One region of the Latilactobacillus sakei subsp. sakei DSM 20017 genome, then DNA from elsewhere that is predicted to be linked to it. Evidence: predicted binding sites of a transcription regulator. Region 1 holds the regulator's gene; the other holds the start of a gene.
The links. The regulator HrcA, encoded in region 1, represses chaperone genes, less so after heat shock. The targets are predictions, from matches to a motif close to TTAGCACTCNNNNNNNNNGAGTGCTAA.
Positions count from the first base shown of each region.

Region 2: a site for HrcA is predicted at 4,372-4,398, ahead of LEUCM_RS02530 (Hsp20/alpha crystallin family protein). Genes of this name have one in related genera too.

Region 1 covers NZ_AP017929.1:1,214,415-1,222,152, forward strand. Annotated here, with positions in the region: gene ribF (riboflavin biosynthesis protein RibF) at 1-607, shown strand, start outside; gene hemW (radical SAM family heme chaperone HemW) at 607-1,746, shown strand; gene LEUCM_RS06085 (CatB-related O-acetyltransferase) at 2,381-3,028, shown strand; gene hrcA (heat-inducible transcriptional repressor HrcA) at 3,209-4,267, shown strand; gene grpE (nucleotide exchange factor GrpE) at 4,283-4,876, shown strand; gene dnaK (molecular chaperone DnaK) at 4,913-6,754, shown strand; gene dnaJ (molecular chaperone DnaJ) at 6,872-7,738, shown strand, end outside.
Region 2 covers NZ_AP017929.1:510,230-517,967, reverse strand. Annotated here, with positions in the region: gene LEUCM_RS02555 (SAM-dependent methyltransferase) at 80-1,267, opposite strand; gene LEUCM_RS02550 (AI-2E family transporter) at 1,432-2,445, shown strand; gene LEUCM_RS02545 (helix-turn-helix domain-containing protein) at 2,502-2,747, opposite strand; gene LEUCM_RS02540 (helix-turn-helix domain-containing protein) at 2,917-3,114, shown strand; gene LEUCM_RS02535 (D-alanine--D-alanine ligase family protein) at 3,221-4,273, opposite strand; gene LEUCM_RS02530 (Hsp20/alpha crystallin family protein) at 4,468-4,908, shown strand; gene LEUCM_RS02525 (ABC transporter ATP-binding protein) at 5,032-5,928, shown strand; gene LEUCM_RS02520 (ABC transporter permease) at 5,921-7,165, shown strand; gene LEUCM_RS02515 (M13 family metallopeptidase) at 7,306-7,738, shown strand, end outside.

The sequences.
Region 1 (7,738 bases):
AGTGGCGCTCCACGCGAAAACGGTGGTCGCTGGGTTTGATTACACCTATGGTAAAAAAGACATCGCTAATATGCAGACCCTTAGCACGTATGCCAAAGATCGTTTTGAAATCGTGACGGTGGCGGAACATGACTATCAAGGCCATAAGATTGGTTCAACTTTGATTCGTGAAAATTTGGATCAAGGTCAAGTAGCGGCGGCTAACGAGTTGTTAGGTTATGTTTACCAAACGACTGGGGAAGTTGTTCATGGTGAAGCTCGGGGCCGGGAACTCGGCTTTCCAACGGCTAATATTGAAAGTCAAAAACCGGAACGTTTACCAGGCATTGGGATTTATGCGGTCCGCTTATTGGTTCGCGGCCAATGGTACTGGGGGATGGCGTCAATTGGCCGGAACGTAACGTTCCACGCCAATAATCCCGTGACAGTTGAGATTAACTTACTCGACTTTAGTGCGGACATTTATGGTGAACAAGTTAAAGTTGAGTGGTATCAGTATTTAAGAGGTGAAGTGAAGTTTGATTCGGCGGAAGCGTTGATTGACCAACTCCACCAAGATGAAGCTGATACCCGGACTTATTTTGAGAAATTAGAGGCCCAACATTAATGGCAGGAGCATATATTCATATTCCGTTTTGCGAACATATTTGTTATTACTGCGACTTCAACAAGGTCTTCATTGAAGGCCAACCGGTTGATGAGTATGTTGACATGTTAATTCGCGAGTTTCAATTAGTAATGGCGGAATACCCAGACGAGAAAATTGAAACGATTTATGTCGGTGGTGGGACACCAACGACACTCTCACCAGCCCAACTACAACGTTTGTTGGATGGCATTCATCAGTACTTACCTTATGAGGGTGGCGAGTTTACGTTTGAAGCCAACCCCAATGATTTACAAGATACCGCTAAATTACAGGTACTAAAGGATAACGGCGTCAATCGCTTGAGTATTGGTGTGCAGTCTTTTAATGATGACATTCTGAAGAAGATTGGCCGGATTCATCGTAGTGCTGACGTTTATCGGGCCATTGCTAATGCGCGTCAAGTGGGTTTTGAAAATATCAGTATTGATTTGATTTTCCGACTACCGCAACAAAGTGAAGCAGATTTTATGGATAGTTTGAAACAGGCAATCGATCTTGACTTGCCGCATTATTCAACTTATTCATTAATTTTAGAGAAGAAGACTATTTTCTATAATTTGATGCGTCAGGGTAAGTTACGCTTACCATCGCAAGATGTTGAAGCACACATGTACCAAAATGCGATTGATAGTTTCCAACAAGCTGGTTTAGAACAATACGAAATTAGTAATTTTGCCAAACCAGGCTACCAGTCTGCACATAACTTAACCTATTGGCGGAATGAAAAGTATTTCGGCTTTGGGGCCGGTGCTTATGGCTATTTAGGCAAGGACCGCTACCACAATTTTGGGCCAATCCAACAATATTTAGAACCACTACAAGCGCATAAAGTGCCAGTGATTGAACGCCACGTGCTTCCCTTGACCGAACAAATGGAAGAAGAACTCTTCTTAGGGCTTCGGACAATGCAAGGTGTCTCAATCAAGCACTTTGAAGAAAAATTCAGATACCCACTACAGAATATCTACGGCGAAACAGTCGCCAATCAGATTGAAAAAGGGTACCTAAAACAAGAAGGCGACTGGCTAAGACTAACTGAATCAGGAAAGTTCCTAGGCAACGAAGTCTTCCAGGAATTCTTGTTAGACAGCTACTAAGTGCGTTCAAACCGGTTATATTCCGAGCACTAGCATAACAAGGCGAATGATTGCTGGAAGTAATTGTTTGACTTGTGACGCTAGGCACAGGAATATGGTTTGAAAAGTACGTTAAAGAAAAGAAATGCGTCATCAACGGGTTACTTCTGAGCATTTACATAACTTGGCGAATTGACGATGTAATCGTCAGTTTGACAAGTGTTGTAAAGCGCAGAAAGTTGTTGATGAAAGCACGTTAAAGAAAGAAGTGCGTTCAAGCTTGGTCAACTTTTGAGCATTAGCACAGTGGGGCGAATAAACGACGCAGTCGATTATTTGACGCACGAAGCTAAGCGCAGAAAGTTAGCTTGAAAAGCACGTTAAAGAAAGAAGTGCGTCATCAACGGGTTACTTCTGAGCATTTACATAACTTGGCGAATTGACGATGTAATCGTCAGTTTGACAAGTGTTGTAAAGCGCAGAAAGTTGTTGATGAAAGCACGTTAAAAAGAAGTGCGTTCAAACCGGTTATATTTCGAGCAAATAGGATGGTGATCATTTTTGGTTAGACACCTTTTACAATTACGGGCCGTTTCACAAGCAGTCGCTTCTAAGTTAAGCAGATAACAAAAACTTAGAAGCGAGGTTTTATGAAATGGACAAGAATACTTATCAACATTGGTCAGAAACAAAATATTTAAAGGATTTGGTGACAAACCCATTAATTGAAGTCGGCGATTATTCTTACTTTTCGGGGTATTATGATCACCAGAATTTTGAGGACGGCTGTGTGCGATATCATTGGGGCGATGATGCCTCACGCGCCTTATTTAATCCACAGACTGAATTTGGTTGGCAATTGGACCGCCTAATTATTGGCCGTTACGTTTGCATTGCCAGTGGCGTTGTTATTTTGATGGGCGGTAATCATAATCATCATAGTGATTGGATTAGTGCCTATCCGTTCCCAGAACAAATTGCGGCCTCTTATGAGCCTAAGGGCGATACAATCATTGAAGACGGTGCGTGGCTTGGGATGCGTGCGTTAATTATGCCTGGCGTTCATATTGGGCAGGGTGCGATTATCGCTGCCGGTGCGGTGGTGGTTAAGGATGTGCCAGCGTACGCTGTCGTCGGTGGTAATCCAGCACGGGTTTTAAAGTCACGGTTTACACCAGCTGACATTGAAACCCTGCAAGCAATTGATTGGTACCACTGGCCAATTGAAAAAGTCCAAGCAGCCCAATCAATATTAGCGAGTCATTCAGTCGCTGATTTACAACAATTTCACGAGAATTATTGATAGCAATCTTTGAAAAGGTCACACTCATCATTTGGGTGTGGCCTTTTATCAGTCTTTGGTCCCATTTTCATTAAATCCGTGAAAATTACAGTTCAATTCTTGACTTTATTTGACGTTCTTGCTATATTAATACTTGTAATTAGCACTCGTAATAATCAAGTGCTAAAAAGAGGTGATAACATGCTGACCGAAAGACAATTAATGATTTTGAAAGAAATTATTCGTCTTTTTACCGAGAGTGGTCAGCCGGTGGGTTCTAAGAAGCTAATGTCTGAATTACCAATGCACGTTAGTTCCGCGACAATCCGAAATGATATGGCTGATCTTGAGAATGTCGGTTTAATAGAGAAGACGCATTCGTCTTCTGGACGGGTTCCTTCTATGAAGGGCTATCGTTACTATTTAGATCATCTCATTCAGCCCGCTGTCTTAAATCCAATGGATGTTGCGACTGTGCAACAATCATTTGGACGCCATTATCATAAGATTGACGAGATTGTTTCACAATCTGCCAATATTCTTTCAAACCTAACGAGCTATACAGCGATTACGTTAGGACCGGAGATGGCAGAGATTCGGTTGACAGGTTTCCGACTTGTGCCACTTGGTAATCACCAGGTAATGGCGATTATCGTGACAAGTGCCGGAACGGTTGATAATCAGGTTTTCACAATTCCAAATGCGATTTCAGGTGATGAACTTGAAAAAGCGATTCGAGTCGTGAATGATCATCTAATCGGATTACCGTTGACCGTTGTCAGTCAGAAGTTGAAAACAGAAGTGCCTGCGTTATTAATGCAATACATGGGCTCACCGGGCGGCTTTTTAAACATCTTCGATGATGTCTTAAAACAAGCCTCACAGGAACGTTTATATGTGGGGGGCCAATCGAACTTGTTAAACTTCTCAGAATTGACGGATGTGTCACAGTTGAAGTCAATCTACAACATCATTAATCAATCGGACGATCTAGCCAAGTTGCTAGAGTTATCACCGGGTGAGGCCAATAGCCAAGTTCAGGTTCGTTTGGGCGATGAAATGACCAATGATTTATTGAAGAATTACAGTTTAATGACTGTTAATTATGATGTTGGTGAACACGGCCAAGGATTGATTGCTTTATTAGGTCCCACTAGCATGCCATATTCGCGCATGATCGGATTACTCGATTTATTCCGCGAAGAACTAGCGAAGAAACTAATTGATTATTATGCAGATTTTGATGATAATCAATCTTAAAAGGAGCGTGTTTGTTTGACAAAGCAAGAAAAGGCTGAAAAACAAGAAAAGCCAACTGAAGAAACTGTAGAAGAAACGCCTAAAAAAGAAACACCATTTGAACCAGTTATGGAAGCTGATGAAGTTGAAGAAACAACTGAAGCACAAGCACCTGTTGAAGAAGCAGATGATAAATTAGCTGAACTTCAAAAGAAATATGACGCTATGGAAGATAGTTTCTTACGGTCACAAGCTGAAATTAAGAACATCCAAATGCGCAATCAAAAAGAACAAGCTAACTTGTTAAAATATGATGGCCAATCATTAGCTAAGGATGTCTTACCCGTTTTAGATAATCTAGAACGCGCATTGGCAGCTGAAGCAACTGATGAAAGTCTTAAAAAGGGTGTTCAAATGACATATGATCATATGAAACATGCTTTAGAAGACCATGGTGTTAAAGAAATTGAGGCGCAAGGTCAAGCCTTTGATCCGACCATTCACCAAGCCGTTCAAACGGTTGCGGTTGATGGTGATCAAAAAGCTGACACCGTGGTTCAAGTCTTCCAAAAAGGCTATTATTTGAAGGACCGCGTTTTACGACCAGCAATGGTTGTAGTTGCACAATAATAAAATTTAAAAAATTAAAAAAAGAGGGTATTTTCAATGAGTAAAGTAATCGGTATTGATTTAGGAACAACAAACTCAGCTGTTGCCGTATTAGAAGGCGGACAACCCAAAATTATTACAAATCCAGAAGGCGCTCGTACAACACCATCTGTTGTATCATTCAAAAATGGTGAAATCCAAGTTGGTGAAGTTGCTAAACGTCAAGCAATCACTAACCCAGATACAATCGCATCAATCAAACGTCACATTGGCGAAGCAGGTTACAAAGTAACTGTTGGCGACAAATCATACACACCACAAGAAGTTTCAGCAATGATTTTACAATACATCAAGAAATTCGCTGAAGATTATCTTGGTGAAGAAGTCACAGAAGCTGTTATCACAGTACCTGCTTACTTCAACGATTCACAACGTCAAGCTACTAAAGATGCTGGTAAGATTGCCGGTTTAGATGTTAAACGGATTATCAACGAACCAACAGCTTCAGCTTTAGCTTACGGTTTGGACAAGACAGAAACAGACGAAAAAGTCTTAGTTTATGACCTTGGTGGTGGTACTTTTGACGTTTCTGTTCTTGAATTAGGCGATGGTGTCTTCCAAGTATTATCAACAAATGGTGATACACGTTTAGGTGGGGACGATTTTGATGAAGCTATCATGAACTGGTTAGTTGAAAACTTCAAATCAGACAATGGTATCGACTTATCAAAAGACAAGATGGCTATGCAACGTCTAAAGGATGCTGCTGAAAAAGCTAAGAAAGATTTATCAGGTGTATCAAGCACACAAATCAGCTTGCCATTTATCTCAGCTGGCGAAAATGGTCCTTTACATTTAGAAATGACATTATCACGGACTGAATTCGATCGTTTAACATCAGACTTAGTTGATCGTACAAAAGCACCAGTTATGAATGCTTTGAAAGATGCTGGCTTAGATGCAAACGAAATCGACAAAGTCATCTTAAACGGTGGTTCAACACGGATTCCTGCTGTTCAAGAAGCTGTTAAGAACTGGACAGGCAAAGAACCTGATCACTCAATTAACCCTGACGAAGCTGTTGCACTTGGTGCTGCTGTTCAAGGTGGCGTTATCTCAGGTGACGTTAAAGACGTTGTTTTACTTGATGTTACACCATTATCATTAGGGATTGAAACAATGGGCGGTGTCTTCACGAAGTTAATCGACCGGAATACAACCATTCCTACAAGCAAGGCCCAAACATTCTCAACTGCTGCTGACAACCAACCTGTCGTAGACATCCATGTCTTACAAGGTGAACGTCCAATGGCTGCTGACAACAAGACTTTAGGTCGTTTCCAATTAACAGATATTCCTGCTGCACCTCGTGGTGTGCCACAAATCGAAGTTAAATTTGATATTGATAAGAACGGTATTGTTAACGTTTCTGCTAAGGATCTTGGCACAAACAAAGAACAAAAAATCACTATCAAGAGTAACTCTGGTTTATCAGACGAAGAAATCGATCGTATGATGAAAGAAGCACAAGAAAACGAAGAAGCAGATACAAAACGTAAAGAAGAAGTTGATTTGAAGAACGATGTTGATCAATTAATCTTCCAAACAGATAAGACTTTGAAAGAACTTGAAGGTAAAGTTTCTGACGAAGAATTACAAAAAGCAAAAGATGCTAAAGAAGAATTAGTTAAAGCACAACAAGAAAACAACCTTGAAGACATGAAGACAAAACGCGATGCGTTAAGTGAAATTGTTCAAGAATTGACAGTTAAGTTATATCAACAAGCCCAAGAAGCACAACAAGCTGCTGGTGGTGCTGAAGGTAACGCAACTGATGCTAAGACTGATGACGGTACTGTTGACGGCGACTTCGAAGAAGTTAAAGACGACAAAGAATAAGAACGTTAAAAAAAGCCAAACCTAGTATGGTCTAGGGCTTTGGCTTTTTTAATCAATCAGTTATGCTATTCTTGTTAGGGTAGATTTAACCCGTAAGTAAATGAATGGAGGCCCACAATGGCTGAAAAAAGAGATTATTACGACGTCTTAGGTGTCGGACGCGACGCTTCTGACGATGAGATTAAAAAAGCCTATCGTAAACTTTCTAAAAAATATCATCCAGATATCAATAAAGCACCTGATGCAGAAGCAAAATTTAAAGAAGTAACTGAAGCATACGAAGCATTAAGCGATCCTCAAAAGCGAGCAGCCTATGATCAATATGGTCATGCGGGCATGAATGGCGGTTTTGGTGGCGGCGCTGGTGCTGGTCAAGGCTTTGGTGGCTTTGGCGGTGGTGCAGAAGGTTTCGGCGGATTTGACGATATCTTCAGTTCATTCTTCGGTGGCGGGGCTCGTCAACAACCTAATGGCCCACGTCAAGGTTCTGATTTACAATATCGAATGGACTTGAAGTTTGAAGAAGCTGTCTTTGGTAAGGAAACGAAGATTTCTTACAGCCGTGAAGCCGAATGTCATACTTGTCACGGCTCAGGTGCTAAGCCTGGCACAAGTGCTGAAACGTGTCATAAATGTCACGGTGCTGGTCAAATCCAAGTGGAACGTCAAACACCACTTGGCCGTATGATGTCACGCGAAACATGTGATGTCTGTGGTGGGACTGGTAAGGAAATTAAGTCAAAATGTGATACTTGTCATGGGACAGGTCGCGAAGAAGAACGTCATACCGTTAAGGTGAAAGTCCCTGCCGGTGTTGAAGATGGCCAACAAATGCGTCTTCAAGGTCAAGGTGAAGCCGGTTCAAATGGTGGCCCTTATGGGGACCTATTTATCGTCTTCCGCGTTGCACCTAGTGATGAGTTCGAACGTGATGGTGCTCAGATTTTTGTTGAAGTACCAATTTCATTCGTCCAAGCCGCTTTA
Region 2 (7,738 bases), 700 kb from region 1:
AAAAAAGTCGCCGTGAACAAGCAATTGTTCATAGCGACTTTTTGATTGGATAAAATGTGTGATAGCACACACTTTTATTTTAGACGTTATACATATAAGCACGTGTCATTGGTAAATCACGGGCGCTAGCGCCTTTAGAAACGAGGTATTGAATAACATCGATATTACCAGATTCAAAAGATGAGGCACAAGCTTGGAGATAGAGATCCCACATTCTAACGAATTCAAGACTCGTTTGTTGTTGGATTTCATCACGGTGTGCGTTGAAATTGGCATCCCAAATTTCCAACGTCTTTTGATAGTGCCGACGTAAAGGTTCCATGTCAGCGATTTGTAAACCGGCATCGACAATGTGTTGCGTATTTTCAACCAAGCCTGGCACATAGCCACCTGGGAAGATATACTTGTTGATCCAGGCGTTCTTGGCGCCGCCTTGTTGACGCGTAATGCCGTGAATAAGGGCCACGCCATCGTCTGTTAAGTAATCCGCAACATCTTTGAAGTATTCAGCCAAGTTTTCTTGACCAACATGTTCGAACATGCCGACACTTGTAATGTAATCAAATGGGGCGTGTTTTAATTCACGATAATCGACAAGTTCAACGGACGCAACGTCACTGAGGCCTTCTTCGTCAATTCGTTGTTGAACAAAATTATATTGTTCTTGGCTTAAAGTAATGCCGACAACTTTTAAGTGATATTCCTTAGCGGCGGTTAACATCAATGTGCCCCAGCCACAGCCGATATCGAGCAATGTCCGATTAGGTTGTGGATTGAGTTTTTGTAGAATATGGTGCACTTTGTTGATTTGAGCAGTTTCTAAATCATCTGTTGGTTGTTCGAAATAAGCACAAGAATAAGTCATGGTTTTATCTAGCCAAAGTTGGTAGAAATCATTTCCTAAGTCGTAGTGACTTTGGATATCCTTTTTGCTAGCTTTTTCTGAGTGTGATTGTTTAGGTAAAAAGTGAATGTAACTGTGACTGCGCATAAAACTCTCTGAGCTGTTATAAGCGGCTGTCAGTAGTTTTTGAAGTGGTGCGTCACCTTTGCCTGTCACCTCAATATCGCCTGCCATATAGGCTTCCCCTAAGGCTAATGAGGCGTTGCTGGTTAGTGATTTGATGGGGATGAGTTTTTTAAAAGTAATTGCTATTTCAGGCTCTCCGGTTCCGTAGACGTCAGTACTACCATCCCAAAAGTGGACGGCGACTGGAAAATCAAAAGAGTGTTGTAGTAGTTTCTTATAAAAAGTTTTTTCTAACATTCCGAAAATCCTTTCTAGGAAAAAATTTTTAATACCAAACTAGTATACGTTTATTTTAAAAATTATGTAAGTCATAACACTTATGTAAGGTTAGATTTTTCATTATTCAATTAACGCGAAGTGTTGTAAAATGATGATATGTTTTAGATTAGGGAGGAAAACGTGTGACTTTATACCAACGATTTGTAGCGAACGAACAATTACGGCGCCTAGTAGTTCTAATGGGGATGATTGGTGTTATTTTTGCGGTTCGTTCAATGATGAATATCATCTTGTTGACGTTCATCTTTACTTTTTTAGTTACCCAATTGGTGCGCCACGTGCAGCGTTATGTTCGGATACCACCAGCCGCGGTGGTTGTACCACTCTACATTTTAGTGATTTTATTGGTCTATCTCGGGGTAACCATTTATGTGCCACAAATCGCTAAACAAACGATTAAATTAGGTGAAAGTGTTTATAATTTTTACCAGAGTCCATCCTTTGATGCCAATAAATTCATGCAACTGATCAGCCAATACATGAAACAGTTTAATTTGACCGACCAGTTAAAGCATGGTGTTTCAACCTTGGTTAACTATATTACCGGGATTGGTACGATGGGCGTGACGATTGTCTTGTCGTTTATCCTCAGTTTCTTTTATACGATTGAACTGGATAAGTTACCACAATTTGGTGGGCTCTTCTTAAAGAGTACCTACGGTTGGCTTTTCCGAGATATTGCTTACTTTGCTAAAAAATTCGTGAACACTTTTGGTGTTGTGATTGAAGCGCAAATCTTTATCGCGGTCGTTAATACGGTCCTCACAACGATCACATTGACGGTGATGAAGATGCCTAATATTCCGAGTTTGGCAATTATGATTTTCTTATTATCAATGGTCCCAGTGGCGGGTGTGATTCTGTCATGTATTCCACTATGTATCATCGCTTTTTCAGTGGGTGGTGTGCAGTATGTGATTTATATTCTGGTGATGATTACCGTCATTCACGCGCTAGAAGCTTATGTCTTGAATCCGCGCTTTATGTCGAGCAAGACACAACTACCAATTTTCTTCACCTTTGTCGTTCTCTTTGTCGCTGAACGTTTCTTAGGCACGTGGGGCTTGATTGTTGGGTTACCAATTTTCACGTTCTTCTTGGACGTCTTAGGGGTTAAAACAATTAAAACGAAATAAAAAAAGGACCCGGCATTTAGCCGAGTCCTTTTTGATTAGTTTAGTGTACTACTGATTTATGAAAGAGATTCGGGGCGGGTTAAGTTACTGTCGGCAATGATGACAGCGAGTTGATTGAGATCAACTTGTAATTCAGTCGCGATGATGAACAACGCTTTTAATGAAGGGGCAGCGCCTTTTTCCCAGCGGAAAATCATGGAGCTACTGACCTTAATATTGTATTTTTGCGTTAATAAATCGGCTAGCTGCCGCATCGTAAGATTCCGTGAAACCCGCTTATCATGTAATAGTTGTCCAAACATTAAATTCACCTTCTTACTCGCAATAAAAACTATAGTACTAAGTATATGACAAAATACGCTAAAAAGTTAACACTTTCGTACAAAATCGTTAATTGACAAGTTTATCTAGATGACGTAATATTCCTAATGTGGAGCAAAGTTTGAGAATATTCATTTGGGGGTGCCAAATTTGGCAGGAAAACTTTTCGTGCTATCAGGATATTTAAAGGGTCGTGACATCAAGCAGCAGGAAGTTGCTGATGTTTTAAATAAAACGCTAACAACTGCTAACCGTAAGATTCACGGTAAAATTCCGTTTACCGTCAAGGAAATTCAGTTGCTACACGATCAGCTAGATGTGCCGATTCTAATCTTCTTTGAATCTTAGTTCCTAAAGAGGAATAATTAGATTAGGATTAAGCGGGGGTACCACTAGTATTTAATAATAAAAAAACGATAAGCCCTCAGGCTTATCGTTTTTTTTTAGAAACTTATTATTTTTCATTAAGTAAAGCTAATTTACCATTCACAATCATTTCGCATAAATCAGGGTAGCTAATACCAAGAACTTCTGCTTCTTGAGGAATTAATGATAATGGTGTCATACCAGGTAATGTATTGCCTTCGATGACGTATAAGCCAGTTTCAGGACTCCAGAAGAAATCGATGCGGGCGTAGTTGGTTAAACCAAGCGCGTGCATGGCATCAAGCGCCATTTGTTTCATGGCTTCGTGAACATTATCTGGTAAGTTGTTAGGTGGTGTGACGAATTTCGTCGTGTTACCTGTTACGAATTTGTGTTCAAAGTCATACCAACCGTCATTGACTTCAATTTCAATGGCTGGTAATGGTTGTTCGTTAATGACACCCAGTGAGAATTCGCGACCCTTGATGAATTCTTCGATCAAGGCTTCGTTATCAAAACGCAAAGCATCTTCGACAGCTGGTTTTAATTCAGCTTCGTTGTGGACGATATGTGTCCCAACACTTGAACCACCATTACTTGGTTTAACCACAACAGGGTATTCAAATGGCATTTCTGGCATTGGTTGATGACGATAAGCAGCGACAAAACGTGCTGTTGGAATGTTGTTGAAGAGTAAGATTTCTTTAGAAACTTTTTTGCTCATAGTAATACCAGCAGCTAATGTGTCACTACCAGTATAAGGAATTTCAAAGACATCGAGAACCGCTTGAACTTTACCGTTTTCGCCATCGCCACCATGTAGTGCGAGGAATACGATATCAGCAGTTTTACAAATTTCTAAGATATTCGGACCAAATAGTTGTGTTGAACCATCTTCGCGAAGTTTATTGATGTCGTCATCTGTTAAAACTTCATCATCAATGTCATAATCTTTTTCAACGGGATCAGATGAATAAAGAGAGTCAATTGTGGCACCATCTTTCAATTCATTCCCTAAAAAAAGATCGACAAAGGCAACATCATGGCCTTTTGTTTGTAGTGCATGGGTAATCTTGTGTCCGGACGTTAGTGAAACGTTACGTTCAGTACTACGACCGCCCGCTAAGACAACAATTTTCATATGAATCTACCTCCGAGTATTTTTGGAACCTTAAGTATAGCATAAAACGCTTAAGGCGGGAATTAAAATGCTAAATTAGGGCGGTTAACTATTTTGCGTTAGCACTCGCGATAAAAGAGTGCTAATTACTTGCATTAGACGACTAACGCGTTAAAATAGAATTGTAATTAAGATAAAGAAAGGAAGTTTTAGAGATGGCAAACGAATTAATGGATCGTCGTCAAGATTGGTTAGACAGTTTAGTAGGTGATGACTTTTTCAAGAATTTCGGCAAACAATTCTTTGCAATGTCGCCTGAAACTGACAACTTGTTGAAAACAGACGTGAAGGAGACTGACAAGGATTATCAATTAACGGTTGATTTACCTGGGCTCAACAAGCAAGACATCCACGTCGATTATCAAAACAACACGTTAAAGATTAGTGCAAAACGGGATAGTTTTAACGATCACAGCGACTCAGAAGGAAACTTGATTCAAAGTGAACGTCACTATGGTCGCTTCAGTCGTCAATATTATTTACCAGAAGTTGATCGCCAAGGAATTAGCGCGAAATATGAGGACGGCGTTTTGCAATTAGTCTTACCAAAAATGGCTGAAGATACACAATCAACAAGCCAAATTGAAATTCAATAATGATTATTTAGGAGTCGCCGATTTTTGTTGGTGACTCTTTTTTTATGGTAAATAATAATAATGCGTTTTCGTAAGGGATATTGTATAGTTAAAGTGGTTAATAAATGTTGAGGAGGCAGTAATATGCTAACGTTAACGCATCTTGAAAAAAGTTTTGGGGCGATGAAAGCTGTTGATGATGTATCATTTACCGTTCAACCTGGCGAAATATTGGGGCTCATTGGGCAAAATGGTGCTGGTAAGACGACCACTTTTAGAATGATATTGAATTTTTTAACACCGGATAGCGGGACGATTTTGTGGCAAGGGCATGCATTTACCAGTCGTGACTACGATCAATTAGGTTACCTGCCAGAAGAACGGGGCCTCTATCCTAAGATGACCGTTGAACAACAAATTTTATATTTTGCGCAGTTACGCGGGCGGACCGCGGCGGAAATTAAACCACAAATTGACGAGTGGTTAGCACGGTTTGCTGTTAAGGGCCAACGTACTGATAAGATTAAGGATTTATCCAAGGGCAATCAACAAAAGGTGCAACTGATTGCGACCTTAATTCATAAACCAGCGCTCATTATTTTGGATGAACCATTCAGTGGGTTGGATCCTGTGAATGCTGGTTTATTAGAAGATGGTATTTTATGGTTGAAGTCGCAAGGCTCGGCAATTATTTTTTCGAGTCATGATATGACGAATGTTGCCAAGATTAGTGACCGGATTGTCATGTTGCGCAATGGGCAAGTCGTGTTATCCGGAAGTGTCGATGAAGTACGAGCACAGTTTGGCCGCACGAAACTCTTCTTAGAATCACCGTTAACGCAATCTGAATTGGAACAAATTGAAGGTGTTTCACGTGTAACACGCCACGGTCACCAGTTTGAATTGACGCTAGCTGACGAAGCGGTTGGCAAAGAGATTTTCGAACGCACGACGCAAGCCGGTTATATTCCAGAATTTAGTCAACAAGCGCCTAGTCTAGACGAAATATTTAGATTGAAAGTGGGTGAGCAACATGACTAAATTTAAGATTATTTTTAAACAGGTTTTCTTTAAAAATATCAAAAGTCCGGCCTATATCATCATGATTATTATGCCAATTATTCTATTAGGGGTCGTCCTAGGGATTGGCAAATTGATGGACCAATCCACCGAACCAGCTAAGATTGCGGTTCTCAGTCAACAACCAGCTGAACAAGCAGCCTTGCAACAAATGAGAGGGCAAGATTACGTCATCGATACGCAAATTAAGACGCAACCGCAAGCAGCTCAAGCGTTGAAACAAGAAAAAATTGATGGTTATTTAATCATTCAGCAAGGCAATAGCCAATATTTTGAACGGAAAGATAGTCGTGATTTTGATCCGAGTGGCATTCAAAATCAGTTGAATGAAATGAATATTGTGACCCTTGCGCGGCAAGCTAACGTCCCGGCGGACCAAATTCAAAAGTTAACGACACCGATGACGATCAAAGCCGTGACCGTTCAGTTTGAAGCTGGGCAACAAAAAATTGATCAATCTAATCAAAAACAAGTGGGAGAAGGCATTTCATTAGCGATTACAGTCTTAATGTTTGTCTTCATCGTTAATTACGCGGGGATTATCGCACAGGAAATTGCGACTGAAAAAGGCTCGCGTATTATGGAAATCATTCTCTCAAGTGTCTCGGCGACAACTCAATTCTTCGCTAAAATTGCCGCTGTATTAGCGTTAGTTTTAACTCAGATTGTCTTTTACATCCTAATTGGAGTGGTGGGTTATCACTACTTAAAACAACAATTACCATTATCGGCGATTTTAAAGCAAGTCGGACCGAACCTCTGGACACCACCGGTTTGGTATGCGATTAGTTTCCTAATTGTCGGCGTTTTACTCTACACAGTGATTGCAGCAATGCTAGGGTCTGTCGTTTCGCGAATGGATCAGGTGCAACAAGCCATTTCACCGTTATTAATCCTCAGTACAATCAGTTATATGTGCGGGTTTATCTTAACGACGCGCTCGGATATCGGCTTTTTAAAAGGCCTGAGTTATGTACCGCTCTTTTCGCAAATCATGTTACCGGTGCGTTTTGCTAGTGGCGATTTAAGTGCGACCGCAGCAGCGCTGGGTCTTGGCTTAGCGATTATCACATTGATGGGGCTCACCTATTTGGCGCTGATTATCTATCGTATGAACATTTTGGTCTATTCAGACAAGGGCGTGATGCGCTCATTTATGCGGTCATTTGCAATGCTGAAAGCGGAAAAGCAAAAATAAAAAAACGGTTGGCATCATTCTAAAAGAAGATGCCGACCGTTTTTGATTGCAATCGTTATCAATAATTAAAGCGCTTAGACTACCGGAAAGTAGGGCATCAATGGTAGAATTGAATTAGAATCTGATTGAGGAGGATGACAATGACAAACGTTCGAATGCAAGATGATTTTTACACGGCAGTGAATCAAGAATGGTTAAAAACAGCCGAAATTCCAGCTGATAAACCAGCAACCGGTGGCTTTGTGGCCCTGGTGGATGAAATCGATCAACAATTAATGACCGATTTTAAGCAACTTAAACAAACGGATAATGCGTTATTACAACACTTTTTAGATTATTATGCCCTAGCGGCCGACTTTAAAACACGTGATGAACTCGGGATTAATCCGATTTTACCGTTTATTGCACGGGTTCGCTCAATTAACAATTTAACAGAATACAATCAAGGCTTGGCAGACTGGGTATTATCAGGCCTACCAACACCTTTTGGCTTGTCAGTAGATGCCGATATGAAAGATACGGCACACCACGCGCTCTACGCTGAAGCGGGGAGTCTAATTTTACCTGATAAAA